One region of the Exiguobacterium sp. EF_C8 genome, then DNA from elsewhere that is predicted to be linked to it. Evidence: riboswitches for the same ligand, from Rfam matches in the RefSeq annotation. Region 1 holds a riboswitch; each other region holds the start of a gene.
The links. Region 1 has a riboswitch for thiamine pyrophosphate ahead of thiT (energy-coupled thiamine transporter ThiT). Riboswitches for the same ligand answer to the same signal wherever they lie in the genome.
Positions count from the first base shown of each region.

Region 1 (4,408 bases):
CACGCGAGGTAACGTCATCCGGCAATCAATCTCGGCTGGTACGGAGGTCATCGCGAAAGAACAAACGATTACGATCACCGTCTCGGAAGGGACATCTTCTTTCGAGTTGAAGGATTTGACGAACTTATCGAGTGACGAAGCAAAAGCCTACCTGGACGAAAAAGGGCTCGACGGAACGTTCGAGCAAGAATTTTCTAGCGACGTGAAACTCGATCAAGTTATCCGTCAATTCCCACAAGCAGGGGCTCAAGTCGAACCGAATGACTCCGTGACTGTCTTTATCTCAAAAGGTGAGGAAGAAAAGACAGTGACAGCGACATTCCCTGAAAAGGTCGTCTATGATGCGGTCAGCGAGAATGAGGACGAGGAACCGCCGAAACAAGTCATCCGGATTGAGACGGAAGATGCAAAAGGGAAGCGGACCGTCATCGAGGAATCGATTGATCAAGATGAGACATTCGACGTGCCGGTGACGATCGATCCGGGAGAAGAAGGAAAGATTACGATTTATAAAGATGATACCGTGTATCGTTCAAAAACCATCACGTACAATCAGGCAAAGGACGCACAATGAATATGATGAAAAAGGAGTGCATAGGATGACGGAACAACGCATCGAAGAGAATCGAGAAGGAACGATCATACGCCTGCAGGGCGGCTTTTATGATGTCATGACACCAGAAGGAGAGGTTCGTTCACGGGCAAGAGGAAATTTCCGGAAACGCGGCATCAGTCCAGTCGTCGGAGACGAAGTCGTGCTTCATATCGAAAGTGAGACGGGATATATTCTCGAAGTGAAGGAGCGAGACAACTTTTTAGTACGCCCTCCTGTCGCGAATATCGATCAAGCGTTGCTTGTCGTCTCGGCCGCAGAACCTGATTTTTCAGCGCACTTGCTCGATCGTTTCCTCGTCTTGATCGAAGCGAAGGAAATCCAACCCGTCATCCTGTTAACGAAGATGGACTTGCTTGATGATGTCAAAGGTCCTGCAGTTAGAGAGGCAATTGCCGCTTACCGGAAGATTGGTTATACGGTCATCGAGACATCAAGTGAGACATTGACAGGTGTTGAACAAGTCCGTCCGTTACTGGCCGGGAAAACGAGCGTTCTTGCCGGACAATCCGGTGTTGGGAAAAGTTCGCTCTTGAACGCACTTGAACCAACACTCGACTTAGAGACGAGTGCGATTTCGAAATCACTCGGACGTGGGCGGCATACGACACGACACGTCACGTTGATGCCACTTGCCGAAGGCTTGATTGCTGATACACCAGGGTTCTCGAACCTTGATTTTCCGTATGATATGGAAATCGAGGATGTACGGTGGAGTTTTCCTGAATTCGTGGCTGTACAGGACGAATGTAAGTATCGAGGATGTTTGCACTTGAATGAACCCGGATGTGCCGTCAAGGAAGCCGTCGAAGCACAAGAAATCATGTCCTCTCGTTATGAGAACTATGGTATGTTTATAGACGAAATCAAGAATCGAGCCCGGAGGTATTGAAGATGATTAAAATTGCACCATCTATCTTATCAGCAGATTTTGCGAATCTTGAGCGTGATGTCAAGGCAGTCGAGGCAGCAGGCGCGGACTATATCCATTTCGATGTCATGGATGGTCAGTTCGTACCGAATATCTCGTTTGGACTACCTGTGCTCAGCAGTTTACGTCAAAAGACGGATATGGTCCTTGATGTCCATTTAATGATTGACCAGCCAGAACGTTTCGTTGAAGATTTCGTTAAGGCAGGGGCAGATATCGTGACGTTCCACGTCGAAGCGACGAACCACGTCCATCGTGTTTTACAACAAATCAAGCTAGCTGGTGCAAAAGCAGGGGTCGTCTTGAATCCTCACACGCCATTATCAACGATTGAACACGTCCTTGAGGATGTCGATATGGTCTTATTGATGACGGTCAATCCGGGCTTTGGTGGACAAGCCTTCATCGAGAGTGTCATGCCAAAACTCGCATCACTTGCACAAATGAAAGCAGATCGTGATCTGACATTTGAAATCGAGATTGATGGTGGCGTCAACCCGGAAACAGCAAAACTTTGCATCGAAAACGGTGCGAACGTTCTTGTCGCGGGATCAGCAATCTACAATGCACCAGATTATGCGGAAGCGATCACTAGCATTCGTCAAGGGGCTGCCGTATAATAAGAACGAGAAAACGAAATATGATGACCGCAAGGGGTGTCGCTTGAAAAGCGGCTGAGAGGAGTCTTTTAGACTTTAACCCTTCGAACCTGTTCCGTTCAAACGGACGTAGGGATGTGGCGCACGCAGGCAGTACGGCGTTCGTCGTACTGCCTTTTTGCGTCCTCTCGTACAATGAAGGAGGAAATAGCATGAAACGGTTACAAATGATGATGGAAATTGCCATCTTCGCAAGTCTCGGGGTCGTCTTTGATTTACTGATTCCATTTAAAATGCCACAAGGCGGTTCAATCAGCTTAGCGATGTTACCGATCTTTGTCATGGCATTTCGCCACGGTGTCATCGGGGGTGTCGTCACAGGAGCGCTTGTTGGTACGATCCAACTGATGTTCGCCCCACAAGTCTTGACGATCGTCCAACCATTACTCGATTACACGATTGCATACGGTGTCGTCGGACTGAGCGGTCTGTTCGCGCGTCAGGTTAGACAAGCTGCACGTAACGGACAAAAGAAACGTTTGATGGCGTTCGTTCTCCTTGCAACACTATTAGGCGCAGGACTCCGTTATATCTGTCATGTCATCAGCGGAATCGTGTTCTTCGCGAAATATGCAGAAGGTCCAGTCGTGCCATATTCATTAGTTTATAACGCGACATACATGGTACCATCTTATGTTTTATGCGGTGTCGTCGCGGGTCTCCTCTTTACAACTGCGCCACGTTTACTACGTTATTCAGCACGAGGCGTCTGAGATGCGGGCGATTCTCGTGTGCGCCGGTCCTCAAGAAGAAGTGCCGGATTTACGGACGTTTTGTCAGCCAGGTGACTTTATCGTCGGTGTCGACGGTGGTGTTCAGACGATTGAATTGTTTGGGCTGACATGCGACCTGACGATTGGTGATTTTGATTCGCTTGGTTATGTACCTGAAGGGGCAATCGTTCATCCGGCCGAGAAAGATGAAACGGATCTCGAACTGGCACTTCGTACAGTTTCAGAGAAGAAACAGTTTGAGGATACCTTCATTATCGGGGCGACAGGTGGGCGGCTCGACATGACCGTCCAAAATGTATATCTATTGAAGCGATACCCAGAGGCACGACTCGTGACGAAACGAGAAGAGGTACGATACTTGGCTGAGGGAACGTATGCAGTCGAAGCCGAAAGCTATTATTATCTTTCGTTCATTCCACTTGTGCCGTCAATCTTGAGTTTAGCTGGAGTCAAATATCCACTTGATATGCATCCTGTTCCGGTCGGAGGTTCCTTGACCGTCAGTAATGAATGGAGTACGTCAGAAGCGAAGGTAGAGCTCCATCAAGGAGAACTATTGATGATGCGGACGCTTAAGGAATAGAACAATCATACAAAAAGAGGCCGTGGATGACTCCGCGGCCTCTTTTTAGATGAAATTATTCTTCGAGTTGAGAAGGGGCGACACGGATGTCGCTTTGAGCGGATAGATGTTTTCCTTTGACGAAGAGATGATAACTTCCCCACATGACAAGGAAGAAAGGAACACCGATGTATAGAGCGATTCGTTGATCCGCTTGAAACGCAAGACTGACGAGGACGACGACGTTAAGTGTCAACGAAATCAGGGGTAACACCGGATAGAGTGGTGTCTTAAATTTCAGTTCGGATAGATCGTGTCCGTTTCGGACGAACTGACGACGAAACGCGAGCTGCGAAGCGGAGATCGAAATCCAGCCGACTTGAGCCCCGAGTCCGGCTAAGGACAAGAGCCAAATGAAGACGGTATCTTCTGCGAAAAATGCGGTCAGAAGCGATAACATCGCAAACATCATCGTAAAGAGCAACGCCCGCATCGGCACACCACGTGCATTGACGTAAGATAATTTCTTTGAAATCATCCCTTCTTGCGCCATTGCCCATAACATCCGAGTCGCCGCATATAATCCGGAGTTTCCGACGGACAATAGTGCCGTCAAGACGACGATGTTCATCAAATCAGCAGCGTACGGAATACCGATCGCATCAAAGACCATGATGAACGGACTGCTGACTCCGCCAGCCGTCTCATACGGAATCAATGCACCAACGATCGTAATCGATAAGACGAAGAAGATGAACGTCCGCCAGACTGTATTGCGGATCGCTTTTGGAATCGATTTTTCGGGCGTGTCGGACTCCCCAGCCGCAACACCGATCAATTCCGTTCCTTGGAAGGCGAAGTTGACGGCAATCATCGTCGTCAAGACACCGAGAATCCCGTTCGGAAACC
Region 1 covers NZ_CM143264.1:2,070,441-2,074,848, reverse strand. Annotated here, with positions in the region: gene pknB (Stk1 family PASTA domain-containing Ser/Thr kinase) at 1-574, shown strand, start outside; gene rsgA (ribosome small subunit-dependent GTPase A) at 600-1,505, shown strand; gene rpe (ribulose-phosphate 3-epimerase) at 1,508-2,164, shown strand; TPP riboswitch at 2,187-2,296, shown strand; gene thiT (energy-coupled thiamine transporter ThiT) at 2,356-2,916, shown strand; gene ACY2IG_RS11165 (thiamine diphosphokinase) at 2,918-3,520, shown strand; gene ACY2IG_RS11160 (amino acid permease) at 3,576-4,408, opposite strand, start outside.

Region 2 (4,408 bases), 850 kb from region 1:
TTGCATAGGCGACGTCAGTTGGAGAACCGATTCCAGCGTCGACGATGACAGGCACCGTCGTCTGCTCGATGATGAACTTTAGGTGGAGCGGATTGAGGATGCCTTGCCCAGACCCGATCGGTGACGCTGCCGGCATGATGGCATGACAGCCGAGTTCCTCGAGTCGTCGTGCAAGGACGACGTCGTCCGATGTATACGGTAAGACGATGAATCCTTCTTTAAGTAACTCTTCAGAAGCCCGTAACGTCTCGATTGGGTCAGGTAGTAATGTCTTATCGCACCCAATTACTTCGACCTTGACCATGTCACACATACCGGATGCCCGCGCAAGCTTTGCTAGCCGAACCGCTTCTTCCGCTGTCTTCGCACCAGCCGTGTTCGGTAGTAAATCGTACTTCGTTAAATCAAGCGACTCCAAGAAATTCGATTGTTGTTTGTCGAAGAGATCGAGCCGCCGGACAGCGAACGTCAAGATTTGTGAAGCGGACGCATCGATGGCCTCCTGCTGTACCGTAGCATCCGTATATTTCCCCGTTCCGAGTAATAACCGTGATTCGAATGTCTTTTCTCCAATTTTCAACATCTTTATCCTCCTCCTACGAAATGAACGATTTCGAATATGTCATTGTTCCGAACGACCGTTTGATCGTAAGCTCCGCGGTCGATGATCTGTCGGTTCTGTTCGACGATGACGAGTTTTTCCCCTAAGCCAAGTTGCGTGAGCATATCCTCAATCGTCTCAATCTGTTCAATGGTGTGGTCGTTGCCGTTAATCGTAATGTTCATCGGACTTCCTCCTTTAGGATCAACCGTAATGTGTTTGCCAAAACTTCCGCTGTCGCCGGTGCGAGTAATATGCCATGCCGATGATGCCCCGTCGCTATAAAGATCCGACGGGATGAATCGGCGACTCCGATATATGGCAAGCCGGACTCTGTTTGTGGTCGTACGCCTGACCAGACTTCTTCGATGACAGCATCACGGATCGGTGGATAGAGACGCTCTGCTGCTTGAAGCAGTGACGTGACTCCTGCGACACTAACACCGATCGTCTCGTCGTGCGGTAGTTCGGTCGCACCGATCAATATCCGTCCGTCCGCTTTCGGTACGAGGTAGACGGCATCATCAAACAGGATCGAGCGTAACGGCTGACCCGCGAGACGGACTGCGAGACACTCCCCTTTGACCCCATATGTCGCAATCGAAATGCCAGCTGTATCGAGCAAGGCTTGGGACCCGCGTCCGGCAGCAACCGTCACCGTTCGTCCCGTCCACGTTCCCGTGTTCGACTCAACCCTAATGAAATCATTACTCTCCTCGATTCGCGTGACGTCCACCTGTTCTTCGATTGGTACCCCACGATTTCGTAAGACATGCATCAATGCAGTCGTTAGTCGTCGCGGATCGATTTGACCGACCGATGGAAATAAGTATTCTTGCCCATTTCGTTTCAATAAAAATGGTTGTTCCCGGTAGCCACAATCGATCCCGGTCTCGCGCGTGAGGCGTCGCGCAAGTAACGGATACAGACGGCGACTTCGCGCGGCAAGCGTATGCAATTCTTCTCTCAGCTCGATGTTCGTCGCAAGCATCCCGGCAGCCGCCCGACTCGTCCCTTGTCCGCATGTTCCGCGATCAAGGACAAGAACGGATTCGTTCTGACAAGCGAGACTGTAAGCAAGCGTCAAACCGATGACTCCACCACCGATGATGATGTGATCCGTCATACCCGTACCCCCTGATAACGCTGAATGGCAGCATGCGGGTCCGCTTGACCGAGAATACCGGATAAGACGGCGATTCCGCTTGCACCGGTCGCTGCGATCTCAGGAATGCGATCAGGAGTGATCCCGCCGATTGCGATGACTGGTTTCGTCGTGAAAGTGACAACTTGCTTCAAGGCATCGATCCCTCGCGGTGGCACGTTTGGTTTCGACGCTGTCGGATAAATATGACCGTACAGCAGTCGGTCGGCTCCTTCCGCTTCCGCTGCAAGTGCTTCTGCCAGAGAGTGGACGGATTTCCCGATGATGAGATTCGGAAAGTGTCGCCGAACATCGCAGACACGTAAGGAACGTCGCGTCAATTGCACACCGATGCCAGCGACATGGGCGACGTCGACCCGGTCGTGAACGGTTAATTGATCAGACGAATACCCTTTTGCAAGGAGCGCGTCAATCAGATCTAACAATTCTGTTGCCGACAAATTTGGTTCTCGAAGATGAAGCTGATCCGTATATGGTTGAAGCGATTGAAAGGTTTCCACTCCATCGCGTGGATTGATGGATCCCGTCGAAATCAGATGTAGACGCATCATGTTCTTCCTTTCCATACGAAAAAGGACCACTCCCGATGTTGAAGGGAGTGGTCCGAAAATGCGCTGAAGCGCTAAGGATATCTAAGGTTTCGAGCCACTTCCCTCCGCTAGTACGAACTAGATCAGGTTCAAAGGGTCCGGATACTTCCGTCTCAGTCTGCTGCGAGACTCCCCTAGTGTCTTTTCGTGTTTAATTGGCTTGCCCCATTAGTCTAGCATGAGTCGCTTTGCTTCGCTAGTCCTAGTTGAGCGCTTCCACTTGCTGAACAAGCTCCGATTTCGTCGGTCGCTGTTGCTTCTGGCTGTCGGCATAGGTCTGCTTCAGCTTTAAGATCCGCATCACTTTAGCATCGAGCATCTCTGACGACAACGTTTTTTCTTTAACCGCTTGCATCACTTCGGTGTGGACCTTCGGATAGGCACCTGCTTCCGAAAACATCGCCATATCAGCTCCATTGACAAGTGCCTGACGTGCCGCTTCCGCAAGACCATATCGTTTCGTGATCGCCCCCATGACAAGGTCATCCGTGATGATGACACCCTTGAATCCGAGTTGTTGACGCAAGAGGTCAGTCAAGATCGGCTTCGAGAGCGAAGATGGATTTTGATCGTCATACGCGGGATAGAGAATATGGGCGACCATCACCATCTCGGCGCCCTCTTGAATCGCTTCTTGGAACGGTAACAGTTCCGTTCGCTTCAGTTCTTCCTTTGATGCTGTCACTCTCGGCAAACCGACATGGGAATCGACACTCGTATTGCCGTGACCGGGAAAATGTTTGACGACCGGAATCGTTCCCGTCTCTTGCATCCCATGCATCAGGGCCGTACCGAGAGTCGCGACGGTCTTCGGATCAGCACTTAACGCACGGTCGCCGATGATTGGATTGTTCGGATTGCTATTGACGTCAAGGACCGGTGCGAAGTCCATGTTGAACCCATAAAATCGTGACAGGTGACCGAGCGTACGTCCGACATCTTCCATTTTTGCAGCATCTGCACCTTGCGCCATCCGTTGACTCGTCGGGAGACGTAATCGTTGATCCGGTACCTGGCTGACCCGTCCGCCCTCTTCATCAACCCCGACGAAAACATACGGTTTTTGGTTCGTTTCTTGAATGGCACGCGTGAACGTCAAGAGTTGATCTTCTGACGTAATATTCCCACCAAGCAGTAAGACCCCACCGATCGCATGCGTCTGCAACAATTTCCGGTCAGCTGCTGAAAGTTCCGTTCCGGCAACTCCGATATAGAGCAATTGATCGATCTTTTCTGACGTCGACATCGCTTCAAGTTGCTGCTTTAATCGTGCTTGTTGCTGTTCTTCCTTTGTCGGCTCAGGCTTTGATTTCTTCGCCTCCGTCGGTTGCTTCTTTGCTGGTTGTGATGGTTTCGTTGGTTCCGTCGTCTCCTGCGCACACCCTGCAAGCAACAGGCAACCGATCAGTGCTACTTTCTTCACAAAGAATCCTCGCTCCGGACACCATTGATGGAATAATAGACGGAAATCTCAGCGTTCAAGGATTGCGAGACCGAACAATATTTGTCTTTTGATAACGAGATGGCGCGACGGACCTTATCTTCCGGGAGATCACCTTCAAGCCGGTAATGAATCGAGATCGACGTAAAGCGCCGCGGATGATCCTCTGACCGTTCCCCTTCGATATCCATTTCGAAATGAGTAATCGTCAAGCGCATCTTCTCTAAAATCGAGACGATGTCGATTCCAGTACAGCCGGCAACGGCATGTAGCAGCAGTTCAGTCGGTCGTGGTGCTTGATTTTCGCCACCGTTCTCCGGTGCTGCATCCATCGCAAGATGATGCCCTGATTCCGTCTGTCCACTAAACCCCATCTGTTTGTTCCATGTCACTGTCGCTTGCATCGTTTCCACTCCTTTGTCAGTAGTCCTCTTCTGTAGTATACGCAAAAAACAGCAAGCCTGGAAATTCACACGCTATTTCGAATAATGGTTCTTTTCCCGAAATCTCGCTTTGCGATACCCGAAGAAATCGTTTCATGCTATCCTGTTACTCATAGTTTCGCGCGCAAGCGCTAGAATTGAGGAATCATCCATGTCACCTACTACTCG
Region 2 covers NZ_CM143264.1:1,220,418-1,224,825, reverse strand. Annotated here, with positions in the region: gene ACY2IG_RS06315 (thiazole synthase) at 1-583, opposite strand, end outside; gene thiS (sulfur carrier protein ThiS) at 586-786, opposite strand; gene ACY2IG_RS06305 (FAD-dependent oxidoreductase) at 783-1,727, opposite strand; gene ACY2IG_RS06300 (thiamine phosphate synthase) at 1,724-2,317, opposite strand; TPP riboswitch at 2,400-2,502, opposite strand; gene nagZ (beta-N-acetylhexosaminidase) at 2,559-3,779, opposite strand; gene ACY2IG_RS06290 (OsmC family protein) at 3,776-4,201, opposite strand; gene ACY2IG_RS06285 (MFS transporter) at 4,392-4,408, shown strand, end outside.
Region 2: it holds a riboswitch for thiamine pyrophosphate, as region 1 does, so the genes downstream of both, ACY2IG_RS06300 (thiamine phosphate synthase) here and thiT (energy-coupled thiamine transporter ThiT) in region 1, are expected to answer to the same signal.

Region 3 (4,408 bases), 1.1 Mb from region 1:
AGTAATGTCGTTTTACCACTCCCGTTTCGTCCAATCAGACCGACACGATCGTGTTCGTTTAAGAAGAGGGAAACGTCCGTTAAAATCGTTTCGCCTCCGAATTGTTTTGTCAGATGTTGAATGTCGCAAATCATCATAATAAGTTGATCCTTTCGCGCGCATTAAAAAAGGGAGAGCGCAAATAGCACTCTCCCTAGTGTGTGAAAGATGCGCTTTGCTGTATTTTTCAATCATGAAGTTCTAAAAAAGGGCAGACGGGTGCCTTAGAACGCCATTCCATGAAAAATCGCGCGCAACAGATACAATTGTTCCATTAACCAATGTTTGCACGCAGCAAAGTCCATCATTTCACACCACCTTTCGTTTCAGATACAACCAGTTTACCATTATCTTGTTAATTGCGGAAGTCTGAATTATTTGAACACACCAGCAATCGAGCTGAAGAAGTCACTCAGACCATCAAATAATTTAGCGAAGAATCCTTTTGTCTCCTCGGACGTTGCAAACGCATGGATGTCTTGACCAGCATTTTTCAGTCCACTCTCGATTTGCCCCCAGTTGATGTTCGCTTGCTCCATTTGATTGAATAGATTCGTCAACCGATCCATCTGTGCATCAGACAGTTGGATGTTGTTGTTTTGAATGACTTGGACGATCAGGTTTTCGATCTCGACTTTTGTTTCTGGTTTTTGATTCGCGATTTCGGCCTTGATCTCATTCATCAAATCAGCGACTCTATCTGTCCCGACTGTCTTCCCGACGTCTGATGTGACCGATAATTCTTGCTGTGCTAAATCTTTCCGTTCGTCACTCAGCTTGATTCCGGTCTCAGCCGAAGTTTGATCATAGGCTTTCATGATTCCTGTCAGTGCCGATGTTCCAGTCACTTTATAAGGAGAAGTGATCGTGATGTCGGCATCTTTGACACCTGCCGTGACGAGAGCGTTCAAATACATATCCTTCGTCACCCACGTGATGTTTTCCGTCGCAACGGAAAGTCCGTCACCTTTTTCCGTCAATTCGATCTTAGCGGATGAATACATGTTGCCGCCCTTTTGTGACTGGGGGATGTTTTTCCCGAGGTATTTTTCTTCGTCTGCAGAGGTTGCGATGATCGGTGTGATACCTTCCGGTGCATTGAGACGTGAAAGCACCCAAGCCTTATCTTTTGCGCCGAGTGACTCACCGAGAGTGACGATTGTCTTATCGACGACCTGCTCGGCGGATGCGGCTGTCGGAAGTAATAAAGCAGAAGCGATAACGGCTGACGCCATGATTTTTGTTGGTGTATGCATAATGAAATCCTCCAATTGTAAGTAACAGAATGAATTATAGTATCAGGTACTAAAATTAGTGTACGAGAACGAAAGAAGTTCGGAATCGGTCTGTAGATGGAGACGATATCCGCCTTCTGACACTCCATAGTATAGCGAAAAGAGGACAACTTGACTTCCATTTTCAGCATGCTATAGTGGATTTGAATCGAATAATGACCACTAGGGGAGTCGGTTGACCGACTGAGACGAACGAAGACGTTCGGACCCTTTGAACCTGATTAAGTTCGTACTTACGGAGGGAAGTGGCGTCAAGTCTTGTTCTTCTTGCGCCATGCCCGTGTGTTTCGGGGTGGTGTTTTTTCGTTTCATAAAAACGAGGAGGATGAGATCATGACATTCACACAAGAAATCAAACAAGCAGCACAAGCGTATTGGGACAGTAGTTTTACGCACCCATTCGTTCAAGGAATCGGCGAGGGAACGTTACCGCTCTCGAAATTTCGACATTATGTCATGCAGGATGCGTATTACTTAAAACACTTTGCGAAGATTCAAGCGAAGGCAGCGTCAAAAGCAGATGACTTTGCGACGATCGCGACACTTGCCGAGCACGCGACTTCGACATATGGGGCAGAACTGAGCTTGCATCAATCATTTTTCGAGCCGCTCGGTATCACGGAAGCAGACCTTGAAGCATTTGAACCGGCACCAACGGCATATGCTTACGTCTCACACATGCATCATGCGAGTGAAGGGACGCTTGGTGAGACGATTGCTGCCATCTTGCCATGTTACTGGTTGTATTATGAAGTTGGGCAACAATTGTTGACGTGTACACCGGATGAAAAAATCTATCAGCAATGGATCGACACATATAGTTCGGAATGGTTCGAAAAGGTCGTCTTTGAACAGATTGCACGGCTTGATGCGTTGGCGGAACAAGCAAGCCCGACTGAACGAGAGCGGATGAAACGGCATTTCGTGACGAGCTGTTATTATGAGTTGCTGTTTTGGCATATGGGATGGACGGAAGAAACGTTTACGTCGGTGTACGAGACGATTCCAGCACGGACAGTATCTTCCTAAAAAGTTAAATGGTATAATTAGGTATAACATTTAGCGGAAGTAGGGGTAGAAATGGAAATCATCGTGATCGTACTCGCGATCAGCGCCGCGTATGCCGTGCAACGAATACTGGGTAAAGTCAAAGTAAGATTTATTGGATATATCATTCCAACGTTAATCGTGTTGTCCGGTATATCCGCTACGACTCGAAACTTCAAGGTAGCATATAGCATGGGGAGCTACATTTCTGCTGTTCTTGTCATTGTCGTCTATGCATTACTGACCTATTGGTTATACCGCGTCTACCATCGTGCGAAAGAAGAAGCGGAATATCCGTATCAATCATTAAAAGACCGAGACATCCTTTAAAGGGGTCTCGGTCTTTTGTGTATCATGTTCTCATTTTTTCCAGTTTTTAAAGCCGTCACCGAACTCGAGATACAGTTGATCGGTAAAGACACCGTTCTTAAAGACTGGTACATCAACAGGTAAAGTGCCTTGCGGCTTAAACGTTCCGAAAATCGCTCGGATACCAGCAGGGAGGTTCGGTCCCGCTGATTTCAGATTGCCTGCTTCGGAGTCCGGTCCGTTCGGATCCCCTTTAAAACCATAGACGAGGACGTGTGCCGGTGCGTCCGGTTGAACGGCGACATCGTATGGATTGCGGAGGCTAAGCAAGACGGATGGTATATCTGTTTGTTTCGCATACCGGAAGATTGAAGCCGGAATCGCTTGTTCTGGTGCAGTAGGCAGTAGTTTGGCACTCGTATTGACGTTTGAACCGACGATGATGTAATCTGCTGCATCGAGTTGTGCCCGTAGTGTCGGGTTTTGGTCGAGCGGTAGCGTAGTAGCCGAGTAATTCGCTGTCGTTACGTGCCAGTTCCGGTTCTTAGGCAGGGAAGCAATCGTCTTTTTCATGCTGTCCGTTTGATCCGTCGCAGGGGCGATCACAAGAACGTTTGCATTCTTTTTCGGCTTGAAGGGTAACGTCCGCTGATCATTTTTCACGAGTGTGACCGCGGCTTCCGTCATCGCGCGTTCTTTTGCTTTATGTTCGGGACTACCGACGATTTGGTTCGCTTGCGCGAGTTTATCTGCTAAGGATGTCGTATCCGTCGTGCCATTCCATATTCCGCGTTCTGCCTTCAGCGTCAGGATCCGCTCGACCGATTGATCAATCCGTTCCTCTGACAGACGTCCGTCTTTGACTGCCGCAATCACGTCCTTAAAAATCTGGTCGAGTTTTGTGACATCCTGCTCGGAACGAAGAATCGTCGGCATGAGCGCGATGTCGACACCGGCGTCAAATGTTTTCAGAACGGCTTCTGATTCCGTAAAATTGTCGGCGATCGCCTGCATATTCAAAGCATCCGTGATGACGATGCCATCGTAGCCGAGTTTTTCGCGCAGTACGCCCGTGATGACGTCATCCGACAATGTCGCAGGTAAAGGGAAAGTGCCGTTTTTTGACGTGACGACTTCAGACTCGATTTGCGGCATTCCGATGTGTCCTGTCATGATCATATCGATGTCTTCGGCGATGGCTCGCTTGAACGGGACGAGCTCGACTTGTTCCAGCTCCTCCAGGGACCGGTTGACAACCGGCAAGCCATAATGGGAATCGGTCGCGGTATCGCCGTGACCCGGGAAGTGTTTCGCGGTCGCTGCGACGCCTTCAGTTTGAATACCCTTCATCAAAGCGGAACCGAGCGTTCCGACGAGCTCCGGGTCACTTGAGAACGAGCGAACACCGATGACGGGATTTCCAGGGTTACTGTTGACGTCAAGAACCGGACCGAAGTTGACATTGATGCCAAGCGCATGCAGTTCAGAACCGATGATATGACCGGCATCATTGGCATACGCGCTACTATGGGTCGCACCTAACGCCATATTGCCGGGTAAGTTCGTTCCTGTTCCGAGCCGAGTGACGATGCCACCTTCTTGGTCGATCGTGACAAAGAGCGGAATATCGTTGCTGTCATCTTGTTTGACCACTTCTTGCAGATCATGAACGAGTTTTGTCGTCTGTTCGGTTTCACTGACGTTCTCAGCAAACAAAA
Region 3 covers NZ_CM143264.1:988,414-992,821, forward strand. Annotated here, with positions in the region: gene abc-f (ribosomal protection-like ABC-F family protein) at 1-137, opposite strand, end outside; gene ACY2IG_RS05110 (DUF1002 domain-containing protein) at 414-1,295, opposite strand; TPP riboswitch at 1,489-1,595, shown strand; gene tenA (thiaminase II) at 1,668-2,363, shown strand; gene ACY2IG_RS05120 (hypothetical protein) at 2,415-2,711, shown strand; gene ACY2IG_RS05125 (glycoside hydrolase family 3 protein) at 2,742-4,408, opposite strand, start outside.
Region 3: it holds a riboswitch for thiamine pyrophosphate, as region 1 does, so the genes downstream of both, tenA (thiaminase II) here and thiT (energy-coupled thiamine transporter ThiT) in region 1, are expected to answer to the same signal.